Regions from separate parts of the Mesorhizobium sp. M0848 genome, predicted to be linked through region 2. Evidence: predicted binding sites of a transcription regulator. Region 2 holds the regulator's gene; the other holds the start of a gene.
The links. The regulator LexA, encoded in region 2, represses DNA repair genes until DNA is damaged. The targets are predictions, from matches to a motif close to TGTTCNNNNTGTGTTCNG.
Positions count from the first base shown of each region.

Region 1 (7,870 bases), on a different contig from region 2:
GCGGCGGAAGAGCGCGCATTGTGGTCTCGCTTCGGGCTTTGAAAACTCGGCAGAACCGTCTAGCATGAGAGCTTGAGTTTCATGCATGTCGTGTTGCCAAAAGCGGGTCGACATGCATCAACCGACCCGACCGGCCGCCTTCGCCGGCCCAGCGTGGGAGGAGTTTTGGCATGCCGCAGATCATTTTCTTCGCCGTCGTTGGCGTTGCCGCCTATTTCGGCTACCGCACCTTCATTAGGGAAGCCGAGCGTGTGACCGCCAAGGTGCGACGCACAGAAAAGCAGACGGCCAACGGCGCGATCGGCACTTTGGTCAAGGATCCGAAGACCGGCGAATACCGGCTGGCCAAGGACTGAGCATCATCCCGCAGACGATTGTGGACACCGACATCGGGTCGCGTAGCTGGCACGCACACGCCAAAATCAATCTTGCGCTGCATGTCACCGGCAGGCGCCCTGATGGCTATCATCTGATCGAAAGCCTGGCGGTGTTCACGCGGTTTGGCGACAGGGTCGAAATCGGGCTCGCCGACAGCGATGAGTTTACCGTGTCCGGCCGTTACGCCCCGGCCGTCCCTCTCGATGCAAGCAATCTGGTGCTCAAAGCGCGCGACGCCCTGCGACAGGCGGTCGGGCAAGAGCGCACACCGCCGGTCGCCATCCGGCTCGAAAAGAACCTGCCGGTCGCCTCCGGCGTCGGCGGCGGTTCGAGCGACGCGGCAGCCGTGCTGCGCGGGCTGGCGCAGACTTGGGCCCTGGACATCGATGGCACCGAGCTGGCACGGATCGGCCTCTCGCTTGGCGCCGATGTGCCGATGTGCTTGGCGGCAAAGCCGCTGGTGGCGCGTGGCATCGGCGATGAACTGTCGATGGTGCCGGATTTTTCGGCGCTTGGCCTGGTGTTGGTCAATCCAGGCACCCCGGTGTCGACGGCGGATGTCTTTGCAGCGCTTTCCCGGCGCGACAATGAGGCCTTGCCGCCGCTGCCGCGCAGCATCGATTTTCACAGCCTGCGCAACTGGCTGGAGATCACCCGCAACGATCTCGAGCCCGCGGCGCTGGAGGTGCAACCCGCAATCGGCAGGGCGCTTTCCTGGCTGAACAAGGCCGGATCGGGGTTCTCGCGGATGTCGGGATCCGGCGCGACATGTTTCGGCCTGTTCGAAACCGGCAATGTCGCCAAGCGCGCCGCCGCCGAAATCCGCGGCCGCCAGCCCGACTGGTTCGTTGCCGCGACGCGCAGCATCGCATCGGAGGGCGCAGATGGCCAGAATTGACGAGAGCCGCTCCTTCATTCCCGTGCGCATCGCGGTGCTGACCGTTTCGGATACGCGCAGCCTCGCCGACGACAAATCCGGCCAGACGCTGGCCGACCGCATCACCGAGGCCGGCCATCTGCTGGCGGCCCGCAATATCGTCACCGACGACCGCGAGAAAATCCGCGACACGGTTCTGGCGTGGTCACAGGACAAGAATATCGATGTCGTCATCACCACCGGCGGCACCGGCTTCACAGGCCGTGACGTGACGCCGGACGCGCTGGAGCCGATCTTCGAAAAGCGCATGGATGGCTTTTCGGAAGTGTTCCACCGGATTTCCTACGACAAGATCGGCACCTCGACGATCCAGAGTCGGGCGACCGGCGGCGTCGTCAACGCCACCTTCGTCTTCGTGCTGCCGGGTTCGCCAGGCGCCTGCAAGGACGCGTGGGACGGCATCCTGAAAGCGCAGCTCGACTACCGGCACATGCCGTGCAACTTCGTCGAGATCATGCCGCGCCTGGACGAGCATTTACGGCGCGGCAAATCGGCTTCGTAAAAGCCAGGCAAAGCGTCGGTTCCACGCCGCTTTTGCAGGCAGAACAGCACCGGTGCCTTCGAAACACCATTCCAAACCGAACCTCGGAAAAGTACCTTGCCTGAAGGCGATCATCGCCATCACGACAAGGCAGAACCATGACCACGCATACCGGCGGATGCCATTGCGGCAACATACGCCTTGCATTTTCAACCGAACTCGACCCATCGCAAATCGAAGTTCGCGCCTGCCAATGCTCGTTCTGTGTCAGACATGGTTCGCGCGCCATTGCCGATCCGGACGGCAGACTGACCATCTCGGTCAAGGATGAGGCGCGATTGCGAAAATATCAGTTCGGGCTGAGGACGGCCGACTATTTGATCTGCCGGGATTGCGGCGTCTATGTCGCCGCAATCGCCGGAGAGGATGACGCAAGGGCGATCGTCATCATCAACGCCCTGGACGACCGAGAGCGGTTCAATCAGGAGCCGGCTCGTGTCGACTTCGATGCCGAAAGCCGGGCACAGCGCCAAGCCAGGCGCCGCGCTCACTGGACGCCTGTCGAGATGAGCTTCGGATAGGCAGCTCTCAGCGGATGACCGGCTCGCCATGAAACCGTCGGCGCGACGGCGGCGATACGCCGAAGCCGACTTCCATCATCAGTCGCGGCGTGCGTGCCGGCACGGTGCCCATATGAAAGCCAAAGGGGTCCTCGACGAAGCCGAGACCGGCCTCGCCGGTCAGCGTAACCGGGCTCTGCTCGCCATAGACATCCAGAACCTGTTGCGCGGGATGGCCGACCAGAAGGGTAAGCTGATGCTTGAGGCTGCGGCGCTTGTGGCTGCCCCTGACATAGACATGCGGACCGGTGTCGGCGTCGACCGGCTTGAGGTAGAAGAAGAATTTCAGCATGCGCCAGTCGTCGAGGTCAAAATGATACTTGCCGAGCGAGGCGAGGTTCTTGTCGGCATCCGAAGCGGCACCTGTGGGAAAACTCCACCAGACCCGCGTCGTGATCAGTTTCGCCTGGCCGCCGAGATAGTGCGCGGCAATATCCAGAAGCAGCGGATCGCGCTGGATGGCAAGCGCCGCCGGGCAGTCGAGGATGCGCTCGAAAAAATGCCCGCTAAGCAGCGAGCGGCCAAGGCGTTTCTCGGCCTCGGCATGTTCCCCCGGCATGAATTCGAGACGGCGGTCGAAATTGCCGAAGCAAGGCGTGCGCCCGGCGAAGTCGGCGATCTCTTCATGGATATCAGGCGGCAGGACCAGGCCTGAGAACAGCCCGTCGGAGCGCAACGCATCGACGACCGCTCCCCGTTCGACACCGGCAAACATCGTATCCCCGGCATTGGCGACCGGGCGGGCGCGCTTTGCGCCGAGCCAATGCATGCGGCGTCCGGGCATGGTGCGCGCCAACACGAACATCGGCAGCCAGGCAGGGTTCTCACGCAGGTCCGTCAGATAGGTTGGAATACGCACGGCGATGCGCCGCAGCAGGCTGCCGTTGCGCGCAATGGCCTCGAGACTGGCCGCGCCGGATGTGTCGGGGGTTGAAAGCTTCATTGGGTCCTCGGCTATGAGAGCACCACCGATGCCGCATCGGTGCTCGCCTCTCGGCATGACCCAAACCCAATTCCCGCTTGAACGGAAGCTAACCCCGCGTCAAACTTTGTGCAATGCACAATGACCTGAGCAACTGCAAAAAATCACGTCGAGGGGCGGCGCTCCTGCTTGGCCGGCGCCATCCAGATTTCGGCGTCGAGCCGCTTCGTCGCGAGGCCGCGGGCGATGGCCTCGGCACTGCCGGCACTCTTGGCCGCGGCCGCCGCCTGACGCTTGCTGATCAGCAATCCGTCGGCCAAGGCGCGGTTTCCCGAAAAGACCCGGGCCAGGAATGGCGTGCGACTGGCTCGCGTGCGCGAAAACCGTGCCGCCATGGTCTGCCTGGCCGTATGGGCGACAACTTCATCGATCCAGCCCTCCACCAGCCGCGCGCCCGGCTCCAGGACCAGCAACCAATCCCCCTTGGCCTGGCGGATGCCGGCAGCGACACCGCCCGTCACGTACTGACAGCCGGCATGCTCGGCCACATGATGCGTCTGGTCGGTAGAGCCTGTGTCGCAGACGATGACTTCACGCACCACGCCTTCGACCGCGCCGCCAATCAGCGAGGCGAGCGTGCGGGCGAGGCCCTCCTCGTCGTTGCGGGTTTCGATGAGAACACTGAGCATCCTTAGCCGAATAGCGGAAAGCGCCCGACAGCGCCAGTTTTGCATCGCACCATAGAAAGTTCTTGCTTTGTTCTTATCAACGAAATAGGAATAGTTTCATGAGCAGAGCGATTCGACACAACATGGACAGTCCCTGGGAGCGGGCGAAAATGGAACAGATCGTGCGCGCCGACATTGCAGCTTTCGGAGCAGGAAGAGCCGAGATGGCCAACGCGATGGTCGAGCAGAGCGGCATGCGTGTCCGCCCGGACCGCAACCGCGGCAGGTCAGCGGGTATCAATCCGTCCGGCCGGTTCGAGCCGGTCAGCCGGCACGTGTTCGACGATGGCTGGAATTCGCTGGAGGAACTGCCGCCCTTCAAGACCGAAGTGCAGGTCGAGAAGCCGCGCACAATCATCACCCGCAACGAATCGCCCGACATTTCCTTCGACCGTTCCATCAACCCCTATCGCGGCTGCGAGCATGGCTGCGTCTATTGCTTTGCCCGCCCGACGCACGCGTTCATGGGCCTGTCGCCGGGTCTGGATTTCGAATCGAAGTTGTTCGCCAAGCCTGATGCGGCGCGCTTGCTTGACAAGGAGCTTTCGAAAGACAGCTACCAGCCGCGCACCATCGCCATCGGCACCAACACCGACCCCTACCAGCCGATCGAGAAGCAATACCGGATCATGCGCGAAATTCTCGAAGTGCTGGAAGCGCGCGGCCATCCAGTCGGCATCGTGACAAAGTCCGCTCTGGTGACGCGCGATATCGATATCCTGTCACGCATGGCCGAACGCGGGCTCGCCAAGGTGGCGCTGTCGGTGACGACGCTCGACCGTATGCTGGCGCGCACCATGGAGCCGCGCGCGTCGACACCGACCAAGCGGCTGGAAGCGATCCGGCAGCTTTCCGATGCCGGCATTCCGGCGTCGGTCATGGTGGCTCCTATCATTCCGGGCCTGACCGATCCGGAGATGGAACGCATCCTCGATTCCGCACGTGCGGCCGGCGCGCGCGAAGCGGGCTACGTGATCCTGCGCCTGCCGCTGGAGGTCAGCCCGATCTTCAAGGATTGGCTGCTGCGCCATTATCCCGACCGCTACCGCCATGTGATGTCGCTGGTCCGCTCGATGCGCGACGGCAAGGACTACGATTCGGAATGGGGCAAGCGCATGAAGGGCGCCGGTCCCTACGCCTGGCAGATCGGCCGGCGCTTCGAGATCACAGCCAAGCGGCTCGGCCTCAATGCCGAACGGCGCACGTTGCGAACCGACCAGTTCGTTGCCGCCGGGAAAGATCAGGTGCAGCTGACGCTGCTTTGAGAGACAATTCGTCGCGATGGTTTGATCCGTCGCGGCACCAGAATCCCGTCCGGCCTGCCCCGGCCTGCAGACGGTGCCCTCCCGGTCCGGCGCCCCACCCGACCCGGAGGGACTTGCGGAGAATCAGAGCCGATGCGAACCTCGCCGCAACATGGCTCGCGCGCGTTCTGATTCTCCGCCTCTCTTTGAGATCATCGAGAAGCCTGACTTCTCCTTCGAGACGAAGGCGATGGCGGAGGGCCTGTGGCCGGTCGCCGGGATGGACGAGGCCGGCCGTGGCCCCCTGGCCGGGCCGGTGGTCGCCGCGGCCGTGGTGCTCGATCCCGCCAACATTCCGGACGGCCTCGACGATTCCAAACGCCTCAGCCATTTGCAGCGTGAGGCCTTGTTCCTGCGAATTCTTGGCTCCGCGCAGGCGGTCTCGATGGCCTCAATCAGTGCCGAGGGCATCGACGGCAGCAACATCCTCAAGGCAAGCCTGGAAGCCATGCGGCGCGCCCTTGTCGGACTGTCGGTCCGACCGAAACTAGCCCTCGCTGATGGACGCGACGTGCCGCCGGGGCTGCCTTGTGAAGGGCGCGCGCTGATCAAGGGCGACCAGCGTTCGCAATCGATCGCTGCCGCCTCGATCGTCGCCAAGGTGATGCGTGACCGCATGATGTGCGGCTGCGGCAATCATCACGACCGCTACGGGTTCGAAGTCCACATGGGCTACGCCACGGTTCGCCATCGCACCGCGATCGAAGCGCATGGCCCGGTGGCGCGGCTGCATCGCGTATCGTTTTCGCCGTTCAGGCTGGGTGGCGCTGAAGTGGTTGAAGAAGAGAGCTTTGCTGGGCTGGATTGAACAACGGCGGCGGCGACAAGCCAATCTCCCCCTTGTGGGGAGATTGACCGCTTCGGCGTCTCACGCACTCTCCAAGCAAAAAAGCCGCCAGGTTGCCCGGGCGGCTTTAATTGTATGAGGGCCGTGAGGGCTCAGTTCAGCTTCGACTTCACGTCCGCGAGCGATGCCTTGAACAGATCGGCACCGGCCTTGGCGTCGATCTTGCCGGCAAGCAGCGCGCGCGCTGCCTCGACGGCGATATCGACGGCGCTGGCGCGGACTTCGCTGATGGCGTCACGCTCGGCCTGGCCGATCTTCTGTTCGGCAAGCGCGGTGCGCCTGACAACATAGTCCTCGGTTTTCTTGTGCGCCTCGGCGGCAAGCATATCGGCTTCGCGCTTGGCGGCGGCGACGATGTCGGCGGCCTCCTGCTCGGCTTCCTTGCGCTTGCGCTGATACTGGCCAAGCAGTTGCTGGGCCTCCTCGCGCAGTCGGCGTGCTTCGTCCAGTTCATTGCTGATCCTGGCGGCGCGGGCGTCGAGCGCCTTGGCGATCAGGCGAGGCACCTTGATGTAGACGGCAATGCCCAGGAAGATGACCAGGGCAACCGTGGCCCAGAGCGTCGCGAGAGATGTGTAATCCATGATGCGCTCCTCACCGGGCCACGGATTTGACCGCGGCCGCGATCTCGGCCTTGCTGGCCTTGCCGCCAACCAGGGCTTCGACGATCGCCGAAGCGGTATCCTCGGCGATGCTGCCGACTTCCTTCATGGCATTGGCCTTGATGGAAGAAATGCGGGCTTCGGCTTCGCCAAGCTTGGCGTCGAGCGCGGCCTCGACCTTCTTGCGCGCGGTATCGGCCTCGGCCTTGGCCGCGTCGCTGGCCTGCTGGCCGATCGCGTTGGCCTTGGTCTTGGCTTCCGCCAGTTCCTGCTCGTAGGCAGCAACGGCGGCGTCGGCCTCGCCCTTCAACTTGGCCGCCTGATCAAGGTCCTGCGTGATGCGATCGTTGCGGACATCGATGATGCCGCCGACGCGCGGCATCACCACCCGCTTCAGGAAGAGATAGAACAGCCCGAAGGTGATCGCCAGCCACAGAAGCTGCGACGGGAACGTCGCCGGATCGAATGGCGGAAACGTGCCATGCGCTTCAGCAGGCACGCTGGTGCCGGAATGCGTTTCGCCTTCCGTCGCAGCGTGGCTGGTATCGGCTGATGGCGCGGACTCTTGCGCAAAGGCAGATGTCACGAACATGGACTATCCCCGAAATTCAGGCCCGCCGCTTGCGCGGCCGGCCTGTCCAATCTTCCCGAGTGCTCAGCCGAACAGGGCCAGAAGCGCGATGAGAAGCGAGAAGATGCCCAGAGCTTCGGTCACGGCGAAGCCGAAGATCAGGCGGCCGAACTGGCCATCGGCAGCCGACGGGTTGCGCAGTGCGCCCGCCAGGTAGCTGCCGAAGATGTTGCCGAGGCCAATGCCCGCGCCACCCATGCCCAGGCAAGCGATGCCGGCGCCGATGTACTTTGCTGCTTCTGCGTCCATTTGTTCAACTCCTTTGGATCTAAAATTCCGTTGCGATTCCATCCGGCGCCTATGTTGGAAATTCCTGGGCCGGAAACTTTTGGACCTAATGCCCGGGGTGCAGGGCGTCGTTGAGATACATGCAGGTCAACACGGCAAAGACGTAGGCCTGCAGGAAGGCGACCAGCAGTT
Region 1 is NZ_JAMYOM010000002.1:288,458-296,327, reverse strand. Features, by position in the region: gene NKH95_RS03295 (S49 family peptidase) at 1-42, shown strand, start outside; gene NKH95_RS03290 (membrane protein) at 171-356, shown strand; gene NKH95_RS03285 (4-(cytidine 5'-diphospho)-2-C-methyl-D-erythritol kinase) at 377-1,276, shown strand; gene moaB (molybdenum cofactor biosynthesis protein B) at 1,263-1,817, shown strand; gene NKH95_RS03275 (GFA family protein) at 1,955-2,377, shown strand; gene NKH95_RS03270 (hypothetical protein) at 2,385-3,359, opposite strand; gene NKH95_RS03265 (glycosyltransferase) at 3,503-4,027, opposite strand; gene NKH95_RS03260 (PA0069 family radical SAM protein) at 4,177-5,331, shown strand; gene rnhB (ribonuclease HII) at 5,483-6,178, shown strand; gene NKH95_RS03250 (F0F1 ATP synthase subunit B) at 6,310-6,801, opposite strand; gene NKH95_RS03245 (F0F1 ATP synthase subunit B) at 6,812-7,411, opposite strand; gene NKH95_RS03240 (F0F1 ATP synthase subunit C) at 7,475-7,699, opposite strand; gene NKH95_RS03235 (F0F1 ATP synthase subunit A) at 7,785-7,870, opposite strand, start outside.
Region 1: NKH95_RS03260 (PA0069 family radical SAM protein) is a predicted target of LexA. The motif match lies at 4,085-4,102, and genes of this name have one in related genera.

Region 2 (7,870 bases):
TATCCGCGATCGGTAAAATTCATCGCCGCTCTGCCCAAGACCCAGACCGGCAAGATCCAGCGCTTCCGGCTGCGCACGGAGAAAATCAATTGAGCGAGCCATACGATCCGGCGTCCGAAGGCGCCCAGATGTCGTTCAAGGAGCGCATGTCCTACAGCGACTATCTGCACCTGGAGAAAGTGCTGGAGGCCCAGACGCCGCTGTCATCGGCGCATGACGAGATGCTGTTCATCATCCAGCATCAGACCTCCGAGCTCTGGATGAAGCTCGCTCTGCACGAGATCGGCGCCGCGATCCGCTCGATCCGCGCCGACCGGCTCGAGCCGAGCTTCAAGATGCTGTCGCGCGTTGCGCGCATCTTCGAGCAGCTGAACAATGCCTGGGATGTGCTGCGGACGATGACGCCCAGCGAATACACCGAGTTCCGCGACGCGCTCGGCCAGTCCTCGGGCTTCCAGTCCTGGCAGTATCGCGCCATCGAGTTCATGGCCGGCAACCGAAACCTGGCAATGCTCGGGCCGCACAAGCACCGGCCCGACCTGAGCGGGAAGCTGGAAGCGATCCTGGCCGAGCCGTCGCTCTATGACGAGGCACTGCTGCTTTTGGCGCGCAACGGATTCGACATCGGTGCCGATGCCAGGCGCACGGACTGGCGTGAGACGCGAACCGAGAATGAAGAGGTGCTGGTCGCCTGGCAGACCATCTACCGCGATCCGCAGCGCTACTGGATGTTCTACGAACTGGCCGAGAAGCTGGTCGACTTCGAGGACTACTTCCGCCGCTGGCGCTTCAACCACGTCACCACGGTGGAGCGCATCATCGGCCTGAAACGCGGCACCGGCGGCACGTCGGGTGCTTCGTATCTGAAGAAAATGCTCGAGGTCGTGCTGTTCCCGGAGCTGTGGACGGTCCGCACCCGGCTCTGACGTCGAAATGAAAACAGGCACACCGAGGGGACGCGCTGTGGCGGAAAACCCTTCGCGAACAACCGGGGACTGACCGACCATGAGTGGAATTCCTGATCTCGCCGCAGTCGAAGCGATGGATGCCACGGATCCGCTGCGGGCCATGCGCGACCGTTTCATTCTGCCGGAGGGGATGATCTATCTCGACGGCAATTCACTGGGGGCAGCGTCTCATGCCGTTTTCAGCGAGCTGCAGCAGGCGGCGACCCAAGAATGGGCCCAGGATCTCATCCGAGCTTGGAACACGGCCGGATGGTTCGAGATGCCAATCGAACTCGGCGACCAGCTCGGACGCCTGATAGGAGCCGCGGCCGGCCAGACCGTTGTCTGCGACACGACATCGACCAACATCTACAAGGTGCTGCACGCGGCGATGGAGATGCGGCCCGGCCGGTCGGCCATCGTCGCCGAAGGTGACAGTTTTCCCACCGACCTGTACATCGCCGAAGGCGTGGCCTCGACCCGGGATGGCGTCCTGCTGCGCCTCGCGGGTGTCGACGCGCCGACCATCGAAGAGCTGATCGACGAAAACGTCGCGGTGGTGCTGGTCAATCACGTCAATTACAAATCGGGTGAACTGCGCGACATGGCGGCGCTGACGCGCAAAGCTCATGCGGCCGGAGCGCTGATCGTCTGGGATCTTTGCCACACCGCCGGCGCCCTGCCCGTCGAGCTCGATCACGCAAATGCCGATTTCGCCATCGGCTGCACCTACAAGTACCTCAACGGCGGTCCGGGCGCACCGGCCTTCATCTATGCCGCGCAGCGCCACCACGGCGATATCAGCCAGCCGCTCAGCGGCTGGTGGGGCCATGCGCGGCCCTTTGCCTTCGAACGGGGTTATGTTGCCGGCACCGGCATCCGCCGCTTTTTGTGCGGCACTCAGCCGATCCTGTCGATGCGGGCGCTCAAAGGCGCGCTTGCCATCTGGAATGACGTCGACATGGCGGCATTGCGAAAGAAGAGTGTCGCGTTGACAGAACTGTTCATCCAGCTCGTCGAAGCCAGGTGCGGCGCCTACGGTCTCACGCTGGAGACCACCCGCGACGCGACCAGGCGCGGCAGCCAGGTGTCGTTCCTTCACGATCACGGCTATCAAATCATGCGGGCGCTGATCGAGCGCGGCGTCATCGGTGATTTTCGTGCGCCATCGACCATCCGTTTCGGCTTCACGCCGCTCTATGTCGGCTACAAGGATGTGTGGCTGGCGGTTGAGGTGCTGGAGGATATTCTGCGCACGGGCGCATGGAAGGACCGCCGTTTCGCGGTCAAGGAAGCCGTTACCTGACGCAACGATCCCCGCGATCCACCGCCGCCGCCCTCACTGCCTGGCAGATGACGGAGGGCTGAATTTCCAGCCACAAATGCCAACAGACGTTGGCGTTTTGGCTCCGTTTCGTTCACGGCAAACGAACGTCCCGAAGATTGATATCGTCCTTTGTGGAGGTCGATAGACTGATAATGCCAAGCCTTGGGTCGAGGATGAGCCACAGGTCATTAACCATAATAATTTCAATGGGAACAGGCGCATCGCCGTGCCTAGCGCCTGTTGATCGCGACCCGCTGGCAAGCGCCAAATAATTTCAGCAGCCTTAACAAATTCATTAAACTTTAAACGGTTGCAGAACACAACTGGAACAGATAGGGTTTGTTCTGGGTTTGTTTTTCGATTCTGGTTTCAGGTAACCTGGGGGCCGCCATGCTGACGCGCAAGCAACATGAACTGCTGATGTTCATCCATGAACGCCTGAAGGAGAGCGGCATTCCGCCATCCTTCGACGAGATGAAGGAGGCGCTTGACCTTGCCTCCAAATCCGGGATTCATCGGCTGATCACCGCACTTGAGGAGCGCGGCTTTATTCGCCGGTTGCCCAACCGGGCACGCGCGCTGGAAGTGCTGCGATTGCCGGACTCGATCGCGCCCGGTCTCAACGCGGCAAAGAAGTTTTCGCCAAGCGTCATCCAGGGCAGTCTCGGTCAGGGTGGCGCCCTTGGCCGGCAGATCAAGCCGGCGCCTTCGCGGATGCCCTCGCCCGGCAATGATGACGATGCGGTCTCCGCCGTGTCGATCCCGGTCATGGGCCGTATCGCCGCCGGTGTGCCGATCGATGCCATCCAGCATCAGACGCATTCGATCTCGGTGCCGCCGGACATGATCATGGGCGGCGCCCACTATGCGCTGGAGGTCAAGGGAGACTCGATGATCGAGGCCGGTATCTTCGACGGCGACACCGTCATCATCCGCAATGCCGACACGGCGAGCCCCGGCGAGATCATCGTGGCGCTGGTCGATGAAGAGGAAGCGACGCTGAAGCGGTTCCGCCGCAAGGGCGCTTCGATTGCTCTCGAAGCCGCCAATCCGGCCTATGAAACCCGTATTTTCGGCCCGGACAGGGTCAAGGTGCAAGGCAAGCTCGTCGGCCTGATCCGCCGCTACTGAGGCGGCTGTGGGTTGGCCGCTGGCTTCTCCGGTTTCTTGAAGGGTGCCAGCCCCCTTGCCTCACGAGAGTATTTGCGTTGCGTGTGCCAGGGCCGATATGGGCTGTCCACCGCGAAGCTGATCGTCGCCGGCGTGGTCGCCGATTGGCGATCGAAGAAGACCGCGGCACTGCCTTTGCGAGCCAGTTGCCGCTTGGTGATGACGAGAACCAGCGGATTGTGACAGGCGTCATACGCGGTGGCGTCATTGATGACGATCAGCTCGGCGAAGCCGCAGGCTTTCCAGGCGTCCTTGCGGTCCTCGACATAGGCAATGATCGCACCGGACATGTGCCTGGCCACGCAAACGCCTGAGGAGCAATAGAACGGCGATCCCAGCGGCAGATCAACGGCATCCGCGACATCGAATTGCCCATCGCTGTTGTCGAACACCTCTGGCACGACGATGGTTTCTGATGTCAGGGCGCGTTTCCAGTTGTCGACGGTGAATTCGTTCGGCCGTTCCCGGCTGACGGCAAGCTCGCCGCCACCGATCGGCAACGCCACCAGCCGGGCGTCTTCCGAGATTAGCACATCCGGCGTGCGCGTATCCGAGACGGTCAGCAAGCCTGCCAGCGCGAATGGCAGAGCAGCGAGCCGCAGCCAAGTTGTCGCCATTGTCGCGATGACCAGGGCAATTGCCACCAACAGGACCGACTGCTGCGAAATCAGCCCGACCCCATCGACAGGCGAACGCTCGGAGATCCAGCCTGATATGGCGATCATCATCGTCAGGCCCTTACCCATCAGGTAGAGAGCCGGCCAATCCAATCCGAAAGGCATCAACAGCGCGCTGGCGACGGCCAGGAACATGACGACGGTGACGATCGGCATTACCGCGAGATTGGCAAACAGGCTGAGCGGCGAGACACGCTGAAAATGCCAGATGGCAAACAGCGTCGTCGCGCTTCCCGCGATGATCGAGGTCATGGCAAGGCCGGTTGCCGCCAGCAGGAATTTTCGCGTCAGGAAACCGGGCACGGATCGCTTTGGCGGCGGCGGTCTTGCTTTTCCCGCGCGGTGATCCGCCCAGCCGGCATAGGCGCCGACCAGAGCCGCGGTCGCGGCGAACGACATCTGAAAACTCGGGCCGACCACCTCATGCGGCGACACCACGATGACGGCGATCGCCGAGATCGCCAGATTGCGCATGGTGAGTGCTGCTCGATCGAACAGCACGGCAATCAGCATCACCGCCAGCATGATGAAGCTGCGCTCGGCGGCAACGACGACTCCAGAGATGATGAGATAGGCCGCGATCGAGAACAGCGCGGCGGCAGCGGCATACTTCTTGACCGGGCGACGCGCGGAAAAGTCGGGAAACAAGGCGAAGGCGCCGCGCAGCAATCCCATGATGGTGCCCGCGACCAGCGCCATATGCAGTCCCGAAATGGAGATGATGTGGTAGATGCCGGTACGTCGCATCGCCTCATTGATCTCATCGGGAATGCCGGCGCGCACGCCGACGATCAGCGCCGCGGCGATCTCGCCTTCGGCGCCGCCGACGCTCGCCCTGATATGGTCGGCGATGCCTTCACGGGCATTTTCCACGCTAGAGGAAATTCGGGCCGGCAGCGGCATGTCGCCGTCATCGTTGACGACAAGCTTTGGATTGCCGAGAAAGAACCCGCTGCCACCGATGCCGGCAAAGTAGCTGTCGAAGGAGAAGTCATAGCTGTCCGGCCGCACCGGCCCGGTCGGCGGCAAGAGCTTGGCATATCCGGTGATGAGGGAGCCGGCGGTCACGTCAGCCGGGATCTTGCGTGCCGAAAGCCGCACCCGTTCCGGCGCATAGCGCAGTTTCGGTCTTGCGGTCGATGTCACGTCGATGGTCAGCCGGATACGGCCGGTTTCCATCCGGTCGAGCGAGACGACGCGGCCGGTGACTTGCGTCGAAATTTCCGAGCCCAACATTTGTGTGCCCGCACGCCACGTCTCGACCTTGGCAGCAAGCAGTCCTAGGGCGCACAAAAGTGCCGCCATGAAACACAGATGGGTCTTTGGCCATGAGCGCGAGACCAGCGCACAGATCCCCGTCAGAATGACAACCGCGACAGGTCTCGCAAAGTCGGGTTCAGCCGTCAGCGAAAAATAGCCGATCGCTCCGATCGCCAGGCAGACCGGCACCAGCAGGAAGGCCACGCCCCGGTCGAGTTCCAGGCTCGCCGCCGTGTTCACGCTGTGGCGCAGGCGAGGCAGTGATGTCAGGCTGATTTGCCGGCGCACGCGAACGATCCTGCCGGTTTCGGCAACAGGAACAGAGGCGGCGACATCCGCTTGTAACGGCGCTTGGCCGGGATCCGGCAGGAGGGGCGACGGCAATGGCAGAGGCGCAAAGAGGGACCGTTCGCTGACGCCGATGGCAGCGTCCTCGCCCTGATCCGAGCCCCAGCCTCGTCCAGCCATCGGGTCTGCCCCTTGCGCCCTCGACACCCTATGCTACATGAACGCCGGGCGCGCGAAAGTCCGCGCAACCGCACCCGCTTCAGATGGTTTCCGAGAGTTCCATGTCCGACAAGGTCGTCACCCGTTTTGCCCCCTCGCCCACCGGCTATCTGCACATAGGCGGCGCGCGCACGGCGCTGTTCAACTGGCTGTATGCAAAGCACACTGGCGGCACGATGCTGCTGCGCATCGAAGACACCGACCGTGAACGCTCCAATGAAGCCGCGACGGCTGCCATCCTCGACGGGCTTTCCTGGCTTGGCCTGAGCTGGGACGGCGAGCCGGTGTCACAGTTCGAGCGTGCGCCGCGCCACCGCGAGGTGGCCGAGGAGCTCGTGCGCATGGGCATGGCCTATTATTGCTATGCCACGCCAGCCGAACTGGAGGCCATGCGCGAGGCTGCCAGAGCCAAGGGGCTGCCGCCCCGCTATGACGGCCGCTGGCGCGACCGCGACCCCTCTGAGGCGCCCGCAGGCGTCAAGGGCGCCATCCGCATCAAGGCGCCGACCGAAGGCGAGACCATCGTCCATGACCGTGTCCAGGGCGAGGTGCGCTTTCCCAACAAGGATCTCGATGACTTCATCATCCTGCGTTCTGACGGCAATCCCACTTACATGCATGCCGTCGTCGTCGATGATCATGATATGGGCGTCACCCATATCATTCGCGGCGACGATCATCTGACCAATGCCGCTCGCCAGACCGTGATCTACAACGCCATGGGCTGGGACGTGCCGTCCATGTCGCATATCCCCCTGATCCACGGCGCCGATGGCGCCAAGCTGTCGAAGCGGCACGGCGCGCTTGGCGTCGAGGCCTATCGCGCCATGGGCTACCTGCCGGAGGCGCTGCTCAACTACCTGGCGCGCCTTGGCTGGAGCCATGGCGACGACGAGATCATGTCGATCAAGGATATGATCTCGTGGTTCGACATCGGCGATGTCAACAAGGGCGCGGCGCGCTTCGACTTCGCCAAGCTGGAGGCGATCAACGGCGCGCATATGCGCCGCATGAGCGATGCCGAACTGTTCGACATCTTCATCGCCACCCTGCCCTATCTCGAAGGTGGCCCGGCGATCGCCGCGCGCCTGAACGACAGCACCAAGGCGCAGTTGCTGGCAGCGCTTCCGGGCCTGAAGGAGCGCGCCAAGACACTGGTCGAGCTCGTCGATGGCGCGGCCTTCCTGTTCGCCACGCGCCCCCTGCCGATCGACGACAAGGCGGCCCTTCTGCTTACCGACGATGCCCGCAAGATCCTGCGCAGTGCTCACGAAGCTTTGAACGGGCTTGCGGGTGACTGGACAGCCGCCTCGGCGGAGGCGGCGATCCGCGAGGTGGCAGCGGCCGGCAGTCACAAGCTCGGCGCGGTGGCCCAGCCTTTGCGCGCTGCGTTGACCGGCAAAAGCACCTCGCCGGGCGTGTTCGATGTGCTCGCCGTGCTCGGCCGCGAGGAAAGCCTGGCGCGCATCTCAGATCAAATCGATTAGGAGCAAACTGGCCCAAGAAGATTGGCATTGAAAGGCGGGTTTCGCAGTGCAACATTAGGCCTTGGCCCAATCTGGCACGCACCTCCTGAGATGCGGTGGCGAATACGCGCATTGCGGTGATTTTCGACGTGTCGCTCTGCAGAATTTTGCCTTTGCCGGCATGAGGAAACAAGAAGGAGTTTGCAATGACCGAAGCTGCGAAAAAAATGGATTTGGGCGGCAAGACCCAGGAGGCCACGGCAACGCTTGCATTCGCCGGCAAGACCCATGAATTCAAGGTGCGAAGTGGTTCGGTCGGGCCTGATGTCATCGATATCGCCTCGCTCTACTCAACCACCGGCGCCTTCACTTACGATCCCGGCTTCACCTCGACGGCAAGCTGCGAGTCCGAAATCACCTTCATCGACGGCGACGCCGGCATCCTCCTGCACCGCGGCTATCCGATCGACCAGTTGGCCGAACATGGCGATTTCCTCGAGGTCTGCTATCTCCTGC
Region 2 is NZ_JAMYOM010000013.1:91,667-99,536, reverse strand. Features, by position in the region: gene NKH95_RS16780 (AMP-binding protein) at 1-93, shown strand, start outside; gene kynA (tryptophan 2,3-dioxygenase) at 90-926, shown strand; gene kynU (kynureninase) at 1,006-2,253, shown strand; gene lexA (transcriptional repressor LexA) at 2,665-3,405, shown strand; gene NKH95_RS16760 (ComEC/Rec2 family competence protein) at 3,399-5,849, opposite strand; gene gltX (glutamate--tRNA ligase) at 5,951-7,375, shown strand; gene gltA (citrate synthase) at 7,561-7,870, shown strand, end outside.